Linked DNA regions of Candidatus Palibaumannia cicadellinicola. The main gene of each other region encodes a partner of the protein of the gene in region 2 in a complex. Links are inferred from orthologs where the notes say so. Each region holds a gene or a part of one and is shown on either strand. Other genes may lie near its edges.

The links.
Region 1: the proteins of dnaN (region 2) and holB are in contact, whole or in part, in a cryo-EM structure (PDB 8GIZ), measured with the Escherichia coli proteins. The link is inferred for Candidatus Palibaumannia cicadellinicola from one-to-one orthologs.
Region 3: the proteins of dnaN (region 2) and holA are in contact, whole or in part, in a cryo-EM structure (PDB 8GIZ), measured with the Escherichia coli proteins. The link is inferred for Candidatus Palibaumannia cicadellinicola from one-to-one orthologs.

Annotation. Positions count from the first base shown.
Region 1 is NZ_CP008985.1:491,520-497,670, reverse strand. Bases 1-2,966 are described here. They hold holB (DNA polymerase III subunit delta'), read left to right. Parts: upstream 1-964; coding sequence 965-1,969; downstream 1,970-2,966. Other genes in these bases: IM45_RS03795 (HIT domain-containing protein), read left to right, coding at 2,816-2,966; IM45_RS02390 (metal-dependent hydrolase), read left to right, coding at 1,985-2,782; tmk (dTMP kinase), read left to right, coding at 324-968; pabC (aminodeoxychorismate lyase), read left to right, coding at 1-228. Also shown: more of IM45_RS03795, read left to right, coding at 2,967-3,163; lipoprotein-releasing ABC transporter permease subunit LolC, read left to right, coding at 3,803-4,990; lipoprotein-releasing ABC transporter ATP-binding protein LolD, read left to right, coding at 4,983-5,684; lipoprotein-releasing ABC transporter permease subunit LolE, read left to right, coding at 5,681-6,151. UniProt on the Escherichia coli protein: Part of the beta sliding clamp loading complex, which hydrolyzes ATP to load the beta clamp onto primed DNA to form the DNA replication pre-initiation complex.
Region 2 is NZ_CP008985.1:161,545-170,119, reverse strand. Bases 2,329-5,189 are described here. They hold dnaN (DNA polymerase III subunit beta), read left to right. Parts: upstream 2,329-3,136; coding sequence 3,137-4,243; downstream 4,244-5,189. Other genes in these bases: gyrB (DNA topoisomerase (ATP-hydrolyzing) subunit B), read left to right, coding at 4,554-5,189; dnaA (chromosomal replication initiator protein DnaA), read left to right, coding at 2,329-3,128. Also shown: membrane protein insertase YidC, read right to left, coding at 1-627; membrane protein insertion efficiency factor YidD, read right to left, coding at 630-887; rnpA (ribonuclease P protein component), read right to left, coding at 860-1,210; rpmH (50S ribosomal protein L34), read right to left, coding at 1,204-1,368; more of dnaA, read left to right, coding at 1,827-2,328; more of gyrB, read left to right, coding at 5,190-6,959; IM45_RS00730 (AI-2E family transporter), read right to left, coding at 6,969-7,976; magnesium/cobalt transporter CorA, read right to left, coding at 8,066-8,575. UniProt on the Escherichia coli protein: Confers DNA tethering and processivity to DNA polymerases and other proteins. Acts as a clamp, forming a ring around DNA (a reaction catalyzed by the clamp-loading complex) which diffuses in an ATP-independent manner freely and bidirectionally along dsDNA.
Region 3 is NZ_CP008985.1:284,683-293,386, forward strand. The notes cover bases 2,812-5,801. They hold holA (DNA polymerase III subunit delta), read left to right. Parts: upstream 2,812-3,782; coding sequence 3,783-4,820; downstream 4,821-5,801. Other genes in these bases: leuS (leucine--tRNA ligase), read left to right, coding at 2,812-3,289; lptE (LPS assembly lipoprotein LptE), read left to right, coding at 3,403-3,786; nadD (nicotinate-nucleotide adenylyltransferase), read left to right, coding at 4,813-5,448; mrdA (peptidoglycan DD-transpeptidase MrdA), read left to right, coding at 5,545-5,801. Outside these bases: panC (pantoate--beta-alanine ligase), read left to right, coding at 1-547; more of leuS, read left to right, coding at 707-2,811; more of mrdA, read left to right, coding at 5,802-7,407; peptidoglycan glycosyltransferase MrdB, read left to right, coding at 7,414-8,526; lipoyl(octanoyl) transferase LipB, read left to right, coding at 8,534-8,704. UniProt on the Escherichia coli protein: Part of the beta sliding clamp loading complex, which hydrolyzes ATP to load the beta clamp onto primed DNA to form the DNA replication pre-initiation complex.

The DNA.
Region 1 (6,151 bases), 330 kb from region 2 along the record:
AGCTATGCTGGAGTAGCCGGCATCATGCGCCGACGTGTATTAGGCTTATTACCAAAGCTTGGTTATTTATGTGAGGAAGTCACTACTGGCCCCGATGCGCTGAAACAAGCTGATGAGGTAATTATTACCAATGCTTTGCTGCCGATAGCACCGGTAAACTCAATCGGTTCATACTGTTACTATGAACGTACCTTATTTAATTTACTCAGCCCACAGTGCCAATGCTAATGAAATACTAAATAATTTTAACAAGCATCCATTTGCTAACATCTCTTGCAATAAAAACAGCTATCACGAAACACCATAGTCAATCCGGATAGGCCATGAATAGTAAATTTATTGTTGTCGAGGGCCTCGAGAGTACCGGCAAGACCTCAGCAATTCAACAGATAGTAGCTATCTTACATAGCTATGGTATTAACGATATAATCTCTACTCGAGAGCCAGGTGGTACTCCATTGGCAGAACAACTACGTACTCTAATAAAGCAAGGCATAGGATCTGATCCGATTACCGACTGTGCTGAGCTTTTGTTGTTATATGCCGCACGTGCACAATTGGTAGAAAGTGTTATCAAACCTGCGCTAACGCGCGGTGCCTGGGTGATTAGCGATCGACACGATCTTTCCTCTCAAGCTTACCAAGGCGGAGGCCGCGGCATAGATAAACAGGTGTTACAAACTCTACGAAATGCGGTATTAGGGAATTTTTATCCTGATTTCACACTATATCTGGATTTGCCTCCGGCAATGAGTCTAGAGCGAGCCCGCGCTCGTGGCACACCACTAGATCGAATTGAAGCTGAATCACTATCTTTCTTCCACCGTACCCGCGCGCGTTACCAGGAACTAGTAGCTAACGATTCTAGTATCGTAACTATCGATGCTGGACAGCCGCGAGAAAAATTTAGCGCCGCAATTCGCAATCAGATAGAGCAGTGGCTTAGTACCCAGGAAATACATCGATGAGATTATATCCCTGGTTAGAATCTCATTACCTTAATATTTTGACTAGTTACCAGCAGGGTAAGGGACATCATGCACTCTTACTGTATAGTCAAAAAGGTAACGGGAAGGCATTCTTATTTCAAGCATTAAGTAATTGGTTAATGTGCCTCAAACCAAATACCATCATCAATTGTGGTCAGTGCCATAGCTGCCAATTGATGAATGCAGGCAATCACCCAGATTATTATAAGATTGAGCTAGAAAAAGAACAGCAGAGCATTGGTGTAGAGACAATCCGCATCTTGATTGAAAGCTTATATAGTCACCCGCATCAGGGCGGCGCTAAGGTAGTATCGCTGTCACATATCAAGTTATTGACCAAGCAGGGAGTAAATGCACTGCTAAAAATGCTGGAAGAACCGCCAGAGGAGACTTATTTTCTACTTGGTTCCAGAGATAAGTCATGCCTGTTACCCACTTTACTGAGCCGCTGTCTTTGCTGGCAATTACCTTCTCCGGATGAAGCGCTAGGGTTAAGTTGGTTACAGCAACAGAAGGAGACTTATCCTATTTTAGCTGCTCGCACCGCGCTACGTTTATGTGGAGGTGCTCCTCTAGCGGCGCTAGCCTTACTACAACCAGCATGTTGGAACAAGAGGCAAGCATTGTGTGTAGCTATGAGAGAAGCACTACATCATCGTGATTTTTTAACTTTGCTACCTTTCCTCAATGGAAATGAGGATGTACCGCTACATTGGGTGCTTACTCTCTTGATTGATGCACTCAAATTGCAGCAAGGAGCGCAGGCTTTTTTAGTTAACGCGGATCAGCTAAATTTGATAACTGCGGTAGCAATGCACTGGACTTCACTTACCCTGCATCGTCAAGTGCAGCAATGGCTACACTGCCACCACCAGTGGTCTGAGGTTAGCGGCATTAATCGCAAATTGTTGCTGACGTACCGATTATTAAATTGGGAGTGGGATATGAGTAATCCGTATACTCACCCCTGGACTCTATAACAAAAAGGGAAAGTTATGTTTTTAATTGATTCTCATTGTCATATCGACAAACTCAATTACCATAGTTTACACCGGGATGTAACAGATGTCATGAACAAAGCTAAGATACGCGATGTACGACTCATTTTAGCGGTGTGTACCATTCTACCTAACTTTGATAACATGACAGCCTTCATTGGCCGCCGTGATGATATTTTATTTTCTTGTGGCATTCATCCCTTGAACATTAATGAACAACCCTATGACTTATTCGAACTAGGCCGTATAGCTACAAGAGAGAACGTTGTGGCGCTCGGCGAAACTGGGCTAGATTATTCTTCTAATAAGCAGGAAAATAAAGCACTGCAGCAAGAGATATTCCGTGAACATATCCGTATTGGAAACGAGCAGAACAAACCTCTGATTGTGCACACCCGGAGCGCACGCGACGATACCATTGCCATTTTACGGGAAGGAAAAGCTGAGAAATGCAGTGGGGTATTACACTGTTTTACAGATGACCGTGATACTGCTAAAGTATTGCTAGATATAGGTTTTTATATCTCTTTCTCTGGTATTATTACTTTTCGTAATGCTGAGTTATTACGTGAAACTGCACGATTTGTTCCCCTTGATCGTCTGCTAATTGAAACTGATTCTCCCTATTTAGCGCCAGTACCTTACCGTGGTAAGGAGAATCAACCAGCGTATGTGCGCGATATAGCTGAATATATGGCAACACTGAAAAACATTAAGTTAGAGAAACTAGCAGCGGCTACTACCGCGAATTTCTGTCGATTATTCCACTTAGACGAGCAACTTAATAGCTTATGATAAATAAATTTTTACCCTTTCAGGCACAATACAATGGACGAAGAAACTATTTTTAGCAAAATTATTAGCAGGAAGATGCGAACCAATATTTTGTATCAGGATGATCTGGTAACTGCCTTTCGCGACATTCACCCGAAAGCTCCTATTCACATTATTATCGTTACTAATAAGTTAATTCCAACAGTTAACGACGTGAACACTACAGATGAAATAGCGTTAGGAAGAATGTTCTCCGTGGCTGCCAAAATCGCTAAACAGGAGAGCATCAGTGATGATGGGTACCGCTTAATTATTAATTGTAACTCTCATGGTAGACAAGAAATATATCATCTCCACATGCATTTACTAGGTGGTAGACAACTAGGTCCATTAATCACTTAATTGAGATTTAACCTTATAATTATAACATCAGACTTATGATGAGGATCAATATATTTTTAATATACTACTGACTATAGCACCGCTATTAACCAATAGTATAGCCGAAGCTAAGCAAGATCTATTATCTTCTGAACTGCTACCTGGGCTTTTAACTCGCGAGCTAGTACTAATGCCACCAAAATTTAAGTATCTTGACTGGAAAGGAAGCTTTTCTCCGCTCGTTAATCATATGATATCAGCTAATGGTATCTGCGAAGACAGCCTGCTGCTGGTTAATACCATAAAAAACAGTACCAACGGTAGCCTGCAGTCTGATGAAGCTACCGCCACGCTGAGTAGCTTGATTCCTAATCATAGTAATTTTCGTGTAGTAAGAGCAGACACACTTAAAAGTGCACGCATGAAGTTGGGACTTTCTGAAAATGACAGCTTAGAATCACGTAGTAAGGCAATAGGATGGCTAGATATCTTAACGCACAATATGTACTGTACAGCATCGCTAGTGGGGATATTAAACAACCAAACCTAGATATGGAGTTAATGCAAGTACAGACCGGAGAGATTGTATGGTCTGGTCATGGTGTGGCCCACGAATGAATCAAACACCGGGCTGATATCTAATCTAATAATGAATACAAAATGTATCAGCCTATAGCATTATATATTAGCCTACGCTATATGCGCGGGCTAGTATCAAACCACTTCGGTAGTTTAATCTCCTGGCTTTCCACTATCGGTATTACGCTCGGTGTAATGGCCTTAGTAACGGTATTATCGGTCATGAATGGTTTCAAGATAGAACTAGAAAGCAATATTCTTGGTTTTATTCCTCAGGCGTTGCTGACGACTCACGAGGGGTTTTTAGACCCTACAGTCATTTCAGTTTTAAAACCAAACATACTTCAAGGTACAACACGCGTTGCGTCCTTAACTATCGGAGACGTAGTATTGCAAAGCGCTAAAGGTTTAGCTATGGGCGTCATGCTCGGTGTCAATTCTTCTGATCCTGAACCTCTAGCCAACTATTTAGTTGATACACACATAAACCAGTTAGCACCCGGTCAGTACCAGGTAATTCTGGGTGAAAAGTTAGCAGATAAGCTGAGCGTAAAATTGAGTGATCAACTACGCTTAATCGTTCCCTCGGTTAATCAATTCACGCCGATGGGTCGTATTCCTAGCCAGCGCTTGTTCACCGTAGCTGGTACGTATGCTACCAAGAGTGAGGTAGACGACTATCAACTACTGGTTAATCAGCAGGATGCTTCGCGTCTTATGCATTATCCGTCTGGTTATGTCACAGGCTTGCGTCTATGGTTGCAGCAGCCTCTGAGCGTGGACCGTCTAAGTCAGCAACATTTACCCGATGGTTTAGTATGGAAAGATTGGCGTGAGCGTAAGAGCGAACTATTCCAGGCGGTGCGTATGGAGAAAAACATAATGGTATTGCTACTAAGCCTTATTGTCGCGGTGGCTGGCTTTAATATTCTTACTTCCCTATGCCTCCTAGTAATGGAAAAGCAGAGTGAAGTAGCTATTTTAAAAACACAGGGACTGAACAGTAGTCAAGTAATGCTGGTTTTTATGGCTTTAGGGACTATTATTGGAATTATCGGAGTACTATTTGGTACTTTCATCGGCGTACTGTTAGTAAGCTTGTTAAATAAGTTAGTGTTATTTGATAGTGCAGTGCTGCCGGTGAATATCGAGCCGTTGCAAATTACCATAATTGCTGTACTTACAATAGTAGTTGCATGGTTATCTACTCTTTACCCTTCCTGGTATGCAGCTACTATTAATTCAGTTGAGACGTTACGTTATGAATAATGCACCATTGTTACAATGTTACGAGCTAAGCAAGCGTTATCAAGAAGGTAAGCTATATATTGATGTGTTGCGGAACGTTAATTTTTCTATACAACAAGGGGAGATGATAGCGATTATGGGCCGCTCTGGTTCTGGTAAAAGTACGCTGTTACATCTACTGGGAGGGCTAGACGCACCGACATCTGGCGATGTTCTTTTTGAAGGCAAGCTGCTGAACAAACTTTCCTCCACCGCTTGTGCGGTACTACGCAATAAGCGGTTGGGTTTTATCTATCAATTTCACCACTTATTATCCGATTTTACTGCTCTAGAGAATGTTGCAATGCCGAGAATGATAGGAGGAGCCAAATCAACGGTAGCACTAACCGCAGCGCGTGAAATGCTGGTAATGGTAGGATTGGAAAAATGTAGCTATCACCGACCTTCGGAGTTGTCGGGCGGTGAGCGCCAGCGGGTGGCTATCGCCCGTGCACTAGTAAATTATCCATCACTTGTTCTTGCTGACGAACCTACTGGCAATCTAGATAAAAGCAACGCGGAGAGTATTTTTGAGCTCCTAAGCTTTATCAATATGCAAAAAGGTACTACTTTTATCGTAGTAACACATGATTTAAGCCTCGCTCAGAGGCTGCACCGCCAACTTGAGATGCGCGAAGGTAGTCTTATTGCAACTGAGCTCCGTTTAATTTCATGAGAATACCGTTATCATTGCAGATTGCGCTGCGTTTTCATTACAGACGGCAACGGAGCGGTATGGTATCTCTGATTTCTATCATCTCTACTATCGGTATATCCCTAGGTGTAATGGCGCTAATCATTGTTCTTAGTGCAATGAATGGTTTTGAGCGTGAATTAAATCAGCGTATACTAGCAGTGGTAGCACACGGAGAAATTGAACCCGTGAATCCTCCTTTCTTCGACTGGCAGAAATTAATAAAGCGCATAGAAAAGGTGCCAGGTATCGTAGCCGCTACACCTTATATTAATTTTACAAGCCTAGTAGAATACGAAGAAAAACGACAGGTTATTCAAGTCAAAGGCATAGATCCGGTACAGGAAATACGATTAAGCGCACTACCTCGCTTTGTGCCAACTCAAGCTTGGCAGAATTTCTGCGCCAACAAGCAGCAAATGATTATCGGAAAAGGTGTAGCTGATACT
Region 2 (8,575 bases):
ATTATTATTACTAATATCACGTTTATTCGGTAAATTCAAAGATTGTTTTAACTGACCAAATAAAGTTAATACTAGTGGCTTAGTACTAGTATTTTGAATACTATCACAGATCTGAACGGCAAAATCGCTACGTTTAAAGATAAACGTTTTTGTGTATACCACTCCTTCTAGTGATGTATAAGTTAGTGGTACGCGTAGTACGCTTTGATTATCCTTCATGACATAAGTATTAGCATTAGTAGTATAGATTGGACGCTCTACATTATCCTGACCATGTTTACCCATAAGCCCACTTTGTGCTTGATAGATAAATTCAGGAGAAGTTTCTAGCAAATGGAAAGGTTTTGGCGAACCTAATTTCTTAGGATATGTTAGTAAATAAGCCTGCTCGATATCACCACCATAAGTATTTATTTTAAGTAAAAATATATCTGTTTTAACAAGAATTAATTTACCTTTTTCGTAGAATGGTATGTTCTGTTCGAATAGATCATCAGTGGTTTCTTTTGCTGCATGTGGTGTGTTTTTAATAGTAGTTTGTGGATCATGGTCAGTCTGCCATATTTCCCAAATCATGTAAGAAACAAACAGCAAAGCTATGACAAGAAGATTGCGTTGCGAATCCATTATTAGTGTTCTCTTTTGTCAAAGTTTTTTGTCGGCAAGATATCTTCGCCCCCTGGGTTCCAAGGGTGGCATTTTAATATGCGTTTTAATATTAACCAACTACCTTTGAAGATACCAAACCTATGTATCGCTTCAATACCGTATTGCGAACATGTAGGCCAAAATCTACAATGGGGTATTAATAGTGGACTAATAATAAGCTGATAACAACGTATCAACCAACTTAGTAGCTTTAATATTGGCGATAATGGCGACGCCATAACTTTTCTAATGTTTCTCTCAGAGAATAATTATCAAGATCAGCAAGTCCTTTTTTAGCAATGACGACAAAATCCATGATAGGTAAGGTATGCTGATGTAAACGAAAGCTTTCACGCATCAGGCGCTTAATACGATTACGTTCATGAGCTAATTTTATATTTTTTTTAGATATTGTAAGACCAATACGAGGATAACCCAGCGAATTTAAGCGCCCGAGAATAGTAATTTGCGACGTACCAACTAGTTGAGGCTGCTGGAAAACAAAAGCAAAATTATTGGGTGTTAACAACCGTAACTCCCTTGAAAAAGCATGTTTCACCACCGGTGTGTTTTCTTTCCTGAAATAGATACTGTCAAACGTGAGCGACCTTTCGCACGGCGGCGCGCTAAAATCTGACGACCACTTTTTGTAGCTATACGAGCACGAAAACCATGGGTACGGTGACGTTTTAATAAAGATGGTTGAAAAGTACGTTTCATATTAATTTTTAGCTAACCATATAATTATATGTTAATCATGTTATTAATATAGTTACTAACTATATAACTGATACTTATGAAATTTATACTTAAAAAACTAATTTCAGTCTCGTACAGTTACGAAATAATATACTCATATATATGTAAAAATGCAATAAATCACATTAATATTCGAATGTTTATTACTCATAATAATGAGTATCAATCTCTCACAAAAATTAAGCCTATGCTGAATTTTCGTGAGAATCAAGTATCATTTTTACCTGTGGATAAAAACTATGAAGATCTACATCGTAGTTTGCGTTATTATCTATAATTTCTAATATAAATACTCATTGATCTCCTAACTAAGAACTAAATTGTTGGTAATAAACATCGGATAATATATGTAACTTAAATAATCTTGTACATATATAATATTATTGATTATTTTCATTATGCTTTCATTGGAGTTTGCGATGTCACTTTCGCTTTGGCAGCAATGTCTTGTACGGTTACAGAATGAGTTATCAATGACAGAATTTAGTATGTGGATACGTCCCCTACAAGCAGAACTGAGTGAAAATATGCTGGCGCTTTATGCCCCAAACAGATTTGTGCTAGATTGGGTACGCGATAAGTACCTAAATAGTATTAATGAATTGCTTAATGATTTTTGTGGTAAACATGCGCCATTATTACGCTTCGAAGTAGGTAGTAAGCCACCACAGATAACAGTAATGCAACACCCGCTATCTTATCGCTCTTATATTAATCCCAAAAAAACTTTTGATAATTTCATAGAAGGTAAATCTAACCAATTAGCACGTACGGCAGCAAGACAAGTAGCTGATAATCCTGGTGGAGCTTATAATCCACTATTTATGTATGGTCATACTAGCTTAGGTAAAACACATTTGCTGCATGCTATAGGCAATCGCTTGATGAGTAGTAAAGCAAACACTAGGGTAGTCTATATGCATTCCGAGCGATTTGTGCAGGATATGGTTAAGGCACTACAAAATAATGTCATCGAAGAGTTTAAACGATATTACCGTTCTATTGATGTTTTACTTATTGATGATATTCAGTTTTTTGCTCATAAAGAACGTTCGCAAGAAGAATTTTTCCATACTTTTAATGCTTTATTAGAAAATAATCAGCAGATTATTCTGACATCTGATCGGTATCCTCTGGAAATAATCGGTGTAGAAGACAGATTAAAGTCCCGTTTTGGTTGGGGATTAACCGTAGCTATAGAACCCTTAGAACTTGAGACACGTGTAGCTCTTCTAATGAAAAAAGCAGACGAGAATAATATCAACCTTCTAGGAGAAGTAGCTTTTTTCATTGCGAAACGATTGCGTTCTAATGTGCGTGAACTAGAAGGAGCATTGAATCGCGTTATAGTCAATGCTAACTTAACTGGCCGCGTTATTACCATAGATTTAGTACGCGAAGCTCTACAAGATTTACTAGCATTACAAGATAAATTAGTTACGATCGATCATATACAAAAAATTGTAGCTGAATATTATAACATTAAGGTAGCAGACTTATTGTCTAAAAGACGTTCCCGCTCGGTTGCACGTCCTCGTCAAATAGCTATGGCATTATCGAAAATATTAACTAATCATAGTCTACCAGAAATCGGTTATGTTTTCGGCGGACGTGATCATACAACAGTATTGCATGCTTGTCGAAAAATTGATCAACTACAAAAAGAAAACCATGATATTAAAGAAGATTTTTCTCACTTAATTAGAATATTGTCTTCTTAACTTAAACTATGAAATTTATTGTGAAACGCGAGGATTTGCTTAAACCTCTACAACAAGTTAGTAATAGATTAAGTAGTCGTCATAACTTACTAAGTTTAAGTTATCTACTATTAGAAGTAACAACAGAACATCTACTAATAACTGGTACAAACTTAGAAATAGAAATAGTAGCACGAGTTTTTTTAAAAACAGCTCATGAGCCAGGTGTTACTACAGTATGTGCACGAAAATTGTTAGATATTTGCCGTTATCTACCAGAAGGCGCCAATATTATAGTAACGCTTGAAAAAGATAGAATACTTGTAAGATCAGGACGTAGCCGTTTCTCATTAATGACACTACCAGCTACAAATTTTCCTCATTTAGATCATTGGGAAAGTAAAGTAGAATTTACTATACAAAAAAATAGACTGAAACAGTTGATTGAATCTACACAATTTTCTATGGCTCATCAGGATGTACGCTATTATCTTAACGGTCTACTTTTTGAGACGGAAGGTGATAAACTACGCACTGTTGCTACTGATGGACATCGCCTGGCGGCGTGTACTATTTCTGTGAGTCAATTAGCATCTTTACCATATCATTCTGTAATAATACCACGTAAAGGAGTCATTGAATTACTACGAATATTAGATTCTTATGATGATTTAATTCAATTAAAAATTGGTAGTAACAATATTTTAGCTTGCATTGGTGACTATATTTTTACTTCAAAGTTGATTAATGGAAGTTTTCCAGATTACCATCGTGTCTTACCCAAAAATACGAACAAAATTCTGCAAACACGTTGCGATGTACTGAAGCACGCTTTTACCCGTGTTGCTATTCTATCTAACGATAAGTTTCGTGGTGTACGACTTTCTCTTAAAAAGAATCAACTAAAAATCACTGCAAATAATCTAGAACAAGAAGAAGCAGAAGAAATCTTAGATGTTTATTACGAAGGCGATCAAATAGAAGTTAACTTTAATGTTAACTATATTCTTGATATACTAAATGTTTTAAAATGTGAAAATGTTCGTTTGTTACTAACTAATGAGATATCTGGTGTACAGATTGAAGATTGTGTGAACCAAATGTCAGTTTATGTTGTTATGCCAATGCGTCTATGAAAAATATTTTCTATATAATTCATCTAGTAAAGTCACTCTACCTTAGTAGGTAATTATATTTATTACATTAATATATACATTAAATTAAAATTTAAGCACAGAATAAAATTAATTATTAGTTCTTATAAAGATTTTATAAGCAATTATATTGAGAGAATAACACTCGTTCATATTTATCTGATAAATATATAAAGTGACCTCACTGATATATTTAGCTTATAGATTTAGACTGAGTAACTAAAAAATACTCTCTGTGATCAAATGGTCGAATCAATCTTTGACCTTATTACTCAATGAGTCGAAACAGTTAATGTCTAATTCTTATGATTCCTCAAATATTAAAGTACTTAAAGGACTGGACGCGGTGCGTAAGCGACCAGGAATGTATATTGGTGATACCGATGATGGTACTGGTTTACATCATATGGTATTCGAAGTTGTGGATAATGCGATTGACGAAGCTCTTGCTGGATATTGTAAAGAAATAGTAGTTACTATTCACAAAGATAACTCTGTTTCCGTCCAAGATAATGGACGAGGTATTCCTACCGATATCCACGTAGAAGAAGACATCTCTGCGGCAGAAGTCATCATGACCGTACTACATGCAGGTGGAAAATTTGATGATAATTCCTATAAAGTATCGGGTGGCCTACATGGTGTTGGAATTTCGGTAGTAAATGCACTTTCAGAAAAACTAGAACTTATAATCAAACGTGAAGGTAAAGTCCATCAGCAAACTTATTATTCTGGAGTACCACAAGCTCCATTAACGGTTGTAGGCAATACTAGACAAACTGGTACGACCGTACGCTTCTGGCCTAGTTTTCAAACTTTTACTAATCATAAAGAATTCCAATACGAAATTTTAGCTAAACGTTTACGAGAACTATCTTTTTTGAACTCTGGTATTTATATTCGCTTGCATGACTTACGTTACTCTAAAGAAGATAATTTTCATTATCAAGGTGGTATTAAAGCTTTTGTAAAATACCTTAATAAAAATAAAACACCAATTCACTCTAATATTTTCTATTTCTCTACTGATAAAGATCATATTAGTGTAGAAATTGCTATGCAATGGAATGATGGTTTTCAAGAAAACATTTACTGTTTTACTAATAATATTCCACAACCAAATGGTGGTACTCATTTAGCTGGTTTCCGTGCAGCTATGACTCGTACCCTTAACTCTTATATAGATAAAGAAGGTTATAATAAAAAAAACAAAATTATCGCTACCGGCGACGACGCCCGTGAAGGTTTAATAGCTGTACTATCAGTTAAGGTGCCGGATCCAAAATTTTCTTCTCAGACTAAAGATAAGCTGGTATCTTCAGAAGTTAAAGCAGTGGTTGAATCATTAATAAATGAACTGTTAGTTGAATATTTACTAGAGCATCCTAACGATGCCAAAATTATAGTTAGCAAAATTATTGATGCAGCTCGTGCTCGCGATGCAGCGCGTAAAGCACGAGAAATAACTCGACGTAAAGGAGCGTTGGATTTAGCCGGTTTACCAGGTAAACTAGCTGATTGTCAGGAACGTGATCCTACGTTATCCGAATTATATCTAGTTGAAGGTGATTCTGCAGGTGGTTCTGCTAAACAAGCCCGTAATCGTCAAAATCAAGCAATACTACCGCTTAAAGGTAAAATACTTAACGTTGAAAAGGCTCGTTTTGATAAGATGCTCTCCTCTAATGAAGTAGCAGCATTAATTACTGCACTTGGTTGCGGCATTGGTAGAGATGAGTACAATTCAGATAAGTTACGTTATCATACAATTATTATAATGACTGATGCCGACGTAGATGGCTCCCATATCCGTACCTTGTTACTAACTTTTTTTTATCGTCATATGCCAGAAATCATTAATAAAGGTCATATTTTTATTGCTCAGCCACCGCTATATAAGGTTAAAAAAGGTAAACAAGAACAGTATATTCATGATGATGATGCTATGGATCAATATCAGATATCACTAGCTATAGATGGAGCTAAGTTATACTCTAAAAAGCATGTTTTTTCTGGACCAGCGCTAAAAGCGCTGGTCATAGAGTATTATGTTGTGCAAAAGATTATAGACCGTATGGAGCGTAGATTTCCGCGCGCATTACTAAAACAGTTAATCTATCATCCGATGCTGACAGAAATAGAAATGCAAAATGCTACTATAGTTACAAACTGGATAGCGTTATTATCTAAAATACTTAATGAGCAAGATAAGCATGGCATTAGTTACTATTTTGAAGTACAAGAAAACGAGCGTCAGTTATTCGAACCTAGGTTATGGGTACGAACTTACGGTGTAAAAACTAATTATTTGCTAGATGTTGATTTCATAAATTGTAGTGAATACCGTAAACTAATAATACTAGGAGAAAAATTACATGATGTAATCGTGCCAGAGACATATATTAAGCGTGGTGAACATCGTAAGTTAGTTAAAACTTTTGAGCAGGTAGTGGAATGGCTAATAAAAGAGTCATGTCGTGGTATGATCGTTCAGCGCTATAAAGGTCTCGGAGAGATGAATCCTCAGCAATTATGGGAAACTACTATGGATCCAAAAAGTCGGAACATACTGCGCGTTACAGTGAAAGATGCAATGAATGCCGACCAGCTTTTTACTACCCTAATGGGTGATGCGGTAGAACCACGGCGTACATTTATTGAGGAAAATGCGCTTAAAGTCACTTATATAGATATTTAATACTTATTATTATATTAATTTCTCCGCCCGTAATTCATTTTTGAGATATGCATAATAAATTGGAGCAGCCACTAAACCTTCGATACCAAAGGCTGCCTCAGAGATAAGCATAGCAAGTAGTAGTTCCCAAGATTTAGCCTGAATACTATTACCAATTATTTCGGCATTGGTAAAATATTCTAGTTTATGGATAAATATTAAGTAGATCATCATAAATCCACCCACTGTTAGAGAAACAGAAAATGCTGAGATGATAATCATCATATTAGAAATAAGGTTCCCAATAATAGGTAGTAAGCCAAAGATAAAAGTGAAGACAATAAGAGTCTTCCCTAGCGGTAAATTAATACCTAAAAATGGAAAAATCATTAGTATGATAATAGAAGTAAGTAAAGTATTTAATAATGATACTTTAATTTGGGCAAAAACTATATGGCGAAAAGCTTGAGACAAACAACGTAAGCGTGCTAACAACTGATTAATAAAATAGGTACTATTACTTGATGATTTATTTAGAGATATCACAGCACCCATTATTAGACCAATAAATATTGTTATTATCCCATGTAAAAACGTACTACCCATATTACGAATGATGATAAGGTTAGATTCAATAAGCTTAAGAAGCTTATCTTTAAGATCTTCTGCACTATTTGGTAGAAAGAATGGGGACAAAAAGTCTGGTATACGATTTTTGATATTAGAAAAAATTCGGTTAGTTTCAGCAATAATGTCGATACCGCGTTCAATATCCCAAGTTAGAAAGCTTAATAGTCTAATTATGCCTAATGTCATCGTAATGACAACAAAAACGGCAATAAGAGTCACTACAACCCAACGTGCGCAGCCAATACCGACTAAACGCTCGAACCAAGGAGTTAGTGAAACAATAACCTCATAGGCTAAGAAGCCTGCGATAAAGCATGGAAACAAATGTAACGGAATTATGGCTGCCATAAACAAAAACATTAATAGATAAGAAGTGGTCTTCAAATAAGACTTACTTACAGCAGTCATTATTTATCATTTCCTTTTATTTCTAGCAGGTTGATCTCATGCTAAGTTTGAGTTTGAATAGCTAATAGCATTTATATTACTATCTATATCTATAACCAGTTGCGGCGCTTAAAATATAGGTACGGAGCAACACCAGCAATAATCATGAGTATAATGGCGGCTGGATAGCCGAAATACCACTTTAGTTCCGGCATGAAATCAAAGTTCATCCCATAGCTAGAGGCAACAAGTGTCGGTGGTAGAAACACTACCGAAACTACTGAAAATATCTTTATAATACGGTTTTGTTCGATATTTATAAATCCCATCGCCGCTTGCAAAAGAAAATTTACTTTTTGGAATAATGATTCATTATGAGGTAGTAAAGACTCAATATCTCGTAGGATTTCTCTTGCTTTATCTAATTCATTAGAGGGTAGTCGTGTTTTACGAACCAGAAAATTCAAAGCACGCTGTGTATCCATTAAACAAAGACGTACCTTCCAACCTACGTCCTCTAGCTCAGCGATAGTAGCGAGTGCATTATCATACTCATCACCTTGCTGACCATCCATAATAATTCTGCTTAATGCTTCTAAATCACTATAGATATTCTCAAT
Region 3 (8,704 bases), 120 kb from region 2 along the record:
AATTGATAACCATACCTTTGTCGATGTGCCACGTTTATCAGGCATCCTAGAAGGTATCAACCGACCAGGTCACTTTCGCGGTGTCGCCACAATTGTCAGTAAACTGTTTAATTTAATACAGCCTCATGTGGCCTGCTTCGGTGAAAAAGATTTTCAACAATTAGCGCTTATTCGGCAGATGGTGCAAGATATGAGCTATGATATTGAAATTATAGCTATACCAACTGTTCGTACAGCCGATGGTTTGGCACTGAGTTCACGTAATAGTTATCTTACGCTAGAACAACGTAAGTTAGCACCTCAACTTTATCAAGTGATGCAAAAGCTGGTCAAATCTTTATGCTCTGGTAATAGGTATACCGATGAGCTACTTGATAAAGCAGCAAAGCGATTACGTGAATTTGGATTCACTCCGGACATGCTAGAAATCCGCGATGCACTCACTTTACAACCATTAACGGTGGAGAGCAAACAGGCAGTAGTGTTATTTAGTGCTTGGCTAGGCAAAGCCAGGCTGATAGATAACGCCAAAGTTAATCTTCCTTGATTACGTACTTACTTGCTTGCGTTACTGATTCCTCAGCGTTTGATTTTTAGATCACCTACCTTTCTGATACTACCAGTATCACAGCTGTATACAAAGGCATAATGATTTGCTCGACTCGCGCCAGCGCAGCTATATTTTACTTAAGGACCACTTACTGCTATGCAAGAGCTTTATGACCCGAAAGAGATAGAAGCCCAAATTCAGAAATACTGGGATAAACATGAAACTTTCAAGGTAACCGAAGATACTAGTAAAGAAAAATATTATTGTCTTTCTATGCTACCCTATCCTTCTGGCAGTTTGCATATGGGACATGTACGTAATTACACCATCGGAGACGTACTTTCTCGTTATCAGCGGATGCAAGGTAAAAACGTACTACAACCAATCGGATGGGATGCCTTTGGGCTACCTGCTGAAAGAGCAGCAGTTCAAAACCAAATAGCGCCGGCATCATGGACCTATGCGAATATTGACGCTATGAAGAATCAATTAAAGCGACTAGGTTTTGGCTACGATTGGAGCCGTGAAATTACAACATGCAGGCCAGAATATTACCGTTGGGAACAGTGGTTCTTCATCCAGTTATATGAAAAAGGCTTAGTCTATAAGAAGACGTCATCTGTGAACTGGTGCTCAAACGATCAAACGGTACTGGCTAACGAACAGGTTATCGACGGTTGCTGTTGGCGATGTGGCACTCGCGTCAAGTGCAAAGATATCCCACAGTGGTTTGTTAAAATTACTGCTTATGCCGATGAGTTACTTGATGATTTAGATCAATTGGATGGCTGGCCAGAACAGATCAAAATCATGCAACGTAATTGGATCGGGCGTTCTGAAGGCATCAATATTACCTTTCAGGTTGCGGAAATAGAAGACCAACTTACCGTCTATACCGCCCGTCCTGACACTTTAATGGGCGTTACCTATTTTGCGATTACAACACACCATTATCTTGCACGGCAAGCTGCTAGCGATAATTCAGCATTAAAAAATTTTATGAATAATTGCGAACATACGAAAGTAACAGAAGCGGAAATGGTCACGAGGGTCAAAACTGGTGTCTTTACTGGTCTGCACGTAATCCACCCGTTGACCGGAGAGAAGCTACCAATATGGGTGACGAACTTTGTGCTGAAAGATTATGGCACTGGAGCAGTCATGGCAGTACCTGGACACAATCAGCTGGATTGGGAGTTCGCTTGCAAATACTCTCTACCCATAAAAACAGTAATCCGCAATGCGGACGGGAGCGAACCTAATATCAGCGCGCAGGCAATGATTCAAAAAGGTATTCTGTATAACTCTGGCAATTTCGATGGTCTGAATTATCAAGAGGCCTGCCAAGCTATTGCAACCGTCTTAGTAGCACGTGGTATAGGCGAGAGAAAAATTAACTATCGCCTACGGGACTGGGTAGTTTCCCGCCAACGTTACTGGGGCACGCCGATACCTATGATTACACTAGAAGACGGCACCATAGTACCAACGCCAGTAGATAAGCTGCCGGTGATATTACCAGAAGATATTTTCATGGACGGGATCTCTAATCCACTTAAAGACGATGACCGATGGTCGAAGACTACCTATGATAGTAATCCTGCGATGCGTGAAACTGATACCTTCGATACTTTTATGGAATCTTCATGGTACTACGCGCGCTATACTTGTCCACATTATGACCAAGGTATGTTAGATATTAACGCCACAAACTATTGGCTACCAGTGGATCAATATATCGGAGGTATTGAACACGCAATCATGCACTTGATGTACTTCCGCTTTTATCATAAATTATTACGCGATGCTGGGATGTTGAGGTCCGATGAGCCTACTAAACGTCTACTGTGTCAAGGTATGGTACTGGCTGATTCCTTTTACTACGTAAGTAGTACCGGTGAGCATATATGGGTCTCACCGATTAATGTCAGCGTCCAGCGTGATGAAAAAGGTTACCTTGTTAAAGCTCTAGATTCACAGGGTAATGAGCTGGTGTACGCAGGCATGAGTAAAATGTCAAAATCTAAAAACAACGGTATTGACCCGCAGATTATGGTCGAAAAATACGGCGCTGATACTGTGCGTCTGTTTATGATGTTCGCATCTCCAGCGGAAATGACATTGGAATGGCGAGAGTCTGGCGTAGAGGGAGCTAATAGATTTTTGAAACGCATCTGGAAGCTAATTTATGAACATACCCAGCGGGGCAAAGTAGTTGCGCTAGATTTCGCAGCTATGAGTGACGAACACAAAGTACTCCGGCGCTTACTACATCAAACAATAGCTAAGGTTACCGATGATATCGGCCGCCGCCAAACTTTTAATACTGCTATTGCCGCAATTATGGAGATCATAAATAAATTGGTACACGCATCGCAGGATAGTACACAAGACCGCGCTCTGTTGCAGGAAGCTCTACTTGCGGTAGTGCGTATGTTGTATCCATTTACTCCTCATGTTTGCTTCACGCTATGGCAGGCACTGAGCGGAGAAGGAAACATTGATAATGCCCCATGGCCCATAGTGGACAAATCAGCGCTGGTGGAGGACGCTCAATTAATAGTAATTCAGATAAATGGTAAACGGCGCAGTAGAATTACCGTGCCCGCTGATGCCGACGAAGTATTTGTACTGGAACGTGCCTCTAGAGAAAAATCGGTTGCTAAATATCTAGAAGATACTAAAGTACATAAAGTAATTTATATTCCTGGAAAACTGATAAACCTAGTAGTAGGTTAGGTTAATAGAAGAAGGCGGTATACGATACCTCACTTTTGCACCGATGCTAGGTTTAGCAGTGATTTTGACTACTAGCTGTTGCTATCATTTACGTAGAATACCAATTCACATAGTTGCATATAAATGATATTACTATCCACGACGATACTAATAGCCCAGCTATGCCATCACTGTACATTCTTAATTCATCGGAAAGTAAAGTGACCATCTCGGTATTCCAAGATGGTAAAACGGCAGGATACCAAATAAAGTTCTTCATGCCCAACAAGGATTATTATCCCATTAATATTAAGGTCTACCGTACTTTATTTGATAATCCGCTAATGGCACTAGCTAAAAACGAGGAAGAAGATATGATTCGCCAGGAGATGCACCAACAGGCTTCGCAGCAGCTGGTGCATCAACTTTTGTTAGTGCTGCAACATGTGTATACTACTGATGATGCTTTGGCCAAGATCTTGTTGCCACAGCTGATGGTGGTCTCGGCAACGCGATGATCCGGATTTATCCGGAACAGCTCAGGACGCAACTACAAAATCATTTGCGTCCTTGCTATTTACTCCTTGGGAATGATCTCTTATTACTACAAGAGAGCGAAGACAGTATTCAAGCTAAGGCGCAGCTTCTTAAGTTTAATGAACATTTCCGCGTCTCATTAGAAGATGTCACTGATTGGGATACCATCTTCAGCCTGAGTCAAGTACTAAGCCTATTTGCCCACCGCCAGACTTTATTGCTGAGACTACCGGAAAACGGTGTAACTGCAACTATCGAGAAAAAACTAGCCATACTGGTGTCGCTGTTACATCCAGATTTCCTATTAATTTTGCGTGGCCAAAAACTAACTCGTGCTCAAGAAAATAGTTTCTGGTTCAAAGCATTGAGTAGCAATAATGCGGTGCTGGTTGACTGCACGACGCCTGACCCAGCACAATTACCATGCTGGGTGAAGAACCGTGCTAAAAACATGCATTTGTCGCTAGATGATGCTGCTTGTAAGTTGTTGTGTTATTGCTATGAAGGTAATTTACCTGCTCTGGTCCAGGCACTTGAGCGCCTAAAGCTAATTCATCCTGATGGCATACTAACTCTACCGTTGGTAGAAGAGGCAGTAACCGATACCTCTTACTTTACTCCGTTTCATTGGATAAATGCGGTACTGTCTGGCAACAGTAAACGTACGAGTCATATCCTACAGCAATTGAGGCTAGAAGCTAGGGAACCAGTGATACTCCTGCGCTATATCCAGCGAGATATTTTTCTACTACTTACCCTCAAACGTCATATGGCCTACACGCCTGCGCGTATATTGTTCGACCAGCATAAAATTTGGCAAAATCGCAGACCGTTGCTCATGCAGGCGCTACAGCGTCTTAGCGTACAACAACTCTATCAGGCAATAGCACTCATGCTAAAGATAGAACTCACGGTTAAGCAGGATTATAGTGATTATGTCTGGGCTGATATCAATGCCTTAGGACAACTATTATGTAGTAATACGCTTTTTCCTACCGCGATGATAGATGTCTGAAAGATTCTTGACAGCCTTCTACGGCGGAACCTTCGACCCTATTCATCATGGCCATTTACAGCCGGTGATAGCGTTAGCACAGTTAGTAAATTTACAACGCGTTATCCTTTTACCGAATCATATTCCACTACACCGTCCACCACCACAAGCAACCCCTCAGCAACGACTAATGATGACACGACTAGCTATTGCCGACACACCTGGTGAGCTTTTTATTATTGATGAACGTGAATTGCGTCGCGCCACGCCATCTTGGACTGTGGAAACATTTCAAGCTATACGTAGGGAGTACGGTCCTATGGCACCACTAGGTTTAATTATTGGTCAAGATTCTCTATTAACACTGCCACAGTGGCACCGAAGTAAAGAATTATTAGAGCTGTGCCATATTCTAGTTTGCGCACGACCTGGTTACCAACATGGTTATAACTGGATGGAAAATCGTTTAACAGATGATCCTACTGCGCTACACCACCAACCTGCGGGGCTTGTATATTGCGCTGCAACACCAGAATTAGCAATTTCAGCTAGTGATATTCGCGGACGCCTACATGCCATTCTACCCTGCTATGATTTATTAACGCCTTCGGTACAAGGTTATATTGACGAGCAAGGTTTATACCGCTAGTGTGCGCACTACGCTATAAAGCATAATTTTTAGCAAGTATGAATAATACAATTAATTATTATTAGATAATGCGATAGTTATCGTCAATTTTACGAAATGAAAATAATACGTAACCCATTTCGCGACTATTCAGCTGAATTAGCGCTGTTTGTGCGCCGTGTACTAGTAGCGTTTACCGGTATTTTGCTGCTCAGCGGTGTGCTTATCTTGAATTTATATTCTCTGCAAGTCACTAACTTTGAAGATTACCGCACCCGCTCTAATGAAAACCGTATTAAGCTGGTACCTCTCACGCCGAGTAGAGGAATAATTTATGATCGCAACGGTACACCACTAGCGTTGAACCGCACTATTTATCAGCTAGAACTGGTAGTAGAAAAAGTAGATAATTTAAAACAAACTCTCGAAGATCTGAGTTCTATTGTAGATCTAACTAATAACGATATAGCCCATTTCGAAAAAGAGCGTAAACGTTCACGAAATTTTACTTCATTACTACTAAAGTCAAATCTCACTGATGTACAGCAGGCACGTTTTGCTGTGAACCAATTCCGTTTTCCTGGCGTTGAGATTAAAGAATACCAGCGTCGTTATTACCCTTACTGCTCAGCTTTAACCCATGTTATAGGATATGTTGCCAAAATTAACGACTACGATATAGCACAGCTAGAAAAAAGGGGCATAATAGCCAATTATGCAGCAACGCACGATATCGGAAAACTAGGTATTGAACGTTACTATGAAAGCACCCTACACGGAAAAACAGGCTATGAAGAGGTAGAAGTAAACAACCGCGGCCGCGTTATTCGCCAACTACATCAGCAGCCACCACAGGCTGGCAAAGACATCTATCTTACGTTAGATTTAAGCCTACAACAGTATATTCAAAAACTATTAGCTGGTAGCCGTGCTGCAGTAGTAGTTGTAGATCCGCGAGACAGTGGTATCCGAGCATTAGTATCGAACCCCAGTTTCGATCCTAATCTTTTTGTAGAAGGTATTTCCAGTCAAGATTATCATAATCTACTAAAGGATGAAAATTATCCACTAATAAACCGCGCGACCCAGGGAGTATATCCCCCTGCGTCCACTGTTAAACCTTATATTGTAGTGTCTGCATTAACCTTAGGAGTTCTCGAGAAACATTTCTCGCTATTTGATCCTGGTTGGTGGAAATTACCAGGCTCAGAAAAACGTTATCGAGATTGGAAACGTTGGGGGCACGGTAGGCTTAACGTAACCAAGGCTCTTGAGGAATCAGCAGATACTTTCTTTTATCAGGTTGCCTATGATATGGGAATTGATCGATTATCAGAGTGGATGATAAAATTTGGCTATGGTCAGAATACTGGAATTGATCTTTCTGAGGAGCGTGCTGGCGTGATGCCTACGCGTCATTGGAAAATGAATCGTTTCAATAAACCTTGGTATCAGGGGGATACTATTTCAGTTGGCATCGGCCAAGGATATTGGACTGCTACACCGGTACAAATGTCAAAAGCACTGATGACGCTCATTAATAACGGTGCCGTCGGTACACCACATTTACTATTTGGTACACGGGAAAATGGTCAGCTCGTACAATATCACCAACATAATAATAGCCAAATTGGAGATCCGAATTCGGAATTTTGGGAAATTGCTAAAGACGGCATGTACGGTGTTGCTAACCGCCCCAACGGCACAGCACGGCAAAGTTTTTCCGATGCACCTTATAAGACTGCTGCGAAATCAGGTACCGCTCAAGTCTATAGCCTAAAAGCGAATGAAACTTATAATGTTCATAAGATAGCCGAACGGCTACGCGATCATAAATTGATGACAGCATTCGCCCCATACGATCAACCAACGGTCTGTGTAGTTGTGTTGTTAGAAAATGGCGGAGTAGGTCCGGCGGTAGGCACCATTACTAGGAAAATTTTAGACTACATGCTGCTAGATGAGAAGACACATGATTAAATGACAATGACTAATCATTCCCCACAAAGTATACTATTAAATAAACTACATATCGATGTGATGTTGTTATTTTTCATCACACTGCTACTACTCTACAGCGCCTTTGTGATATGGAGCGCCAGCGGTCAGGATATAGGCATAATGGAAGGCAAGATGGTTCAGATTATCATAGGCCTGTTGGTGATGCTAGTTTTAGCGCAGGTACCACCGCGAGTTTATGAAGGATGGGCGCCATATTTGTACATGTTATGCCTATTGCTACTAGTACTAGTAGACGTCTTCGGGCAAATTCGTAAAGGTGCCCAACGCTGGTTAGATTTAAGCTTGGTACGTTTTCAGCCGTCGGAAATCGCGAAAGTAACTGTACCATTAATGGTAGCGCGTTTCATTAACCGAGATAGTTATCCACCATCTTTGAAGAATACTGCCATTGCTTTGATGCTGATTTTTATCCCTACTCTGCTAGTAGCGGCGCAACCTGACTTAGGCACCGCGATCTTAATCGGCGCATCAGGTCTATTTGTGCTATTTCTTTCTGGTATTAGTTGTAAATTAATCGCAGTTGCTGGATTGCTCGTCTTTGCTTTTATCCCGGTGCTTTGGTTTTTCCTCATGCACGATTATCAACGAAACAGGATAATAATGCTATTAGATCCTGAAACCGATCCTCTTGGGGCCGGCTATCATATTATTCAGTCGAAAATAGCAATTGGATCTGGTGGTCTAAACGGTAAAGGTTGGCTGCATGGTACACAATCACAGCTAGAGTTCTTACCGGAGCGTCACACCGACTTTATCTTTGCGGTATTAGGCGAAGAGTTGGGATTCCTAGGCGTTCTAGTACTGCTGATGCTCTATCTGAGCGTGATTATCCGCGGTATAGTAATTGCCGCTAGTGCGCAGAATACTTTTGGCCGAGTGATGGCGGGAGGTTTTATGCTTATTTTTTTCGTTTATGTTTTTGTTAATATTGGTATGGTAAGTGGTATCTTACCCGTTGTTGGTGTGCCGCTACCGCTCGTTAGCTATGGTGGATCGTCTCTGATTGTGTTAATGATAGGTTTTGGTATAGTAATGTCGATACATACTCATCGAAAAATGTTGTCAAAAAGTTTATAAAATCAAAATGAGTACAAATCTCAAAGAGAGACAGGATAGCCAATCCTGCGTCATCATAAATCCCGAGCCCGAGATAACGACACAGACTGATTACGTAATTATTCGACAACTTGGCCTACAACCCTATGAACTAGTTTCACTCGCTATGCATAGTTTTACTGAGCAGCGCCGAGCGAAA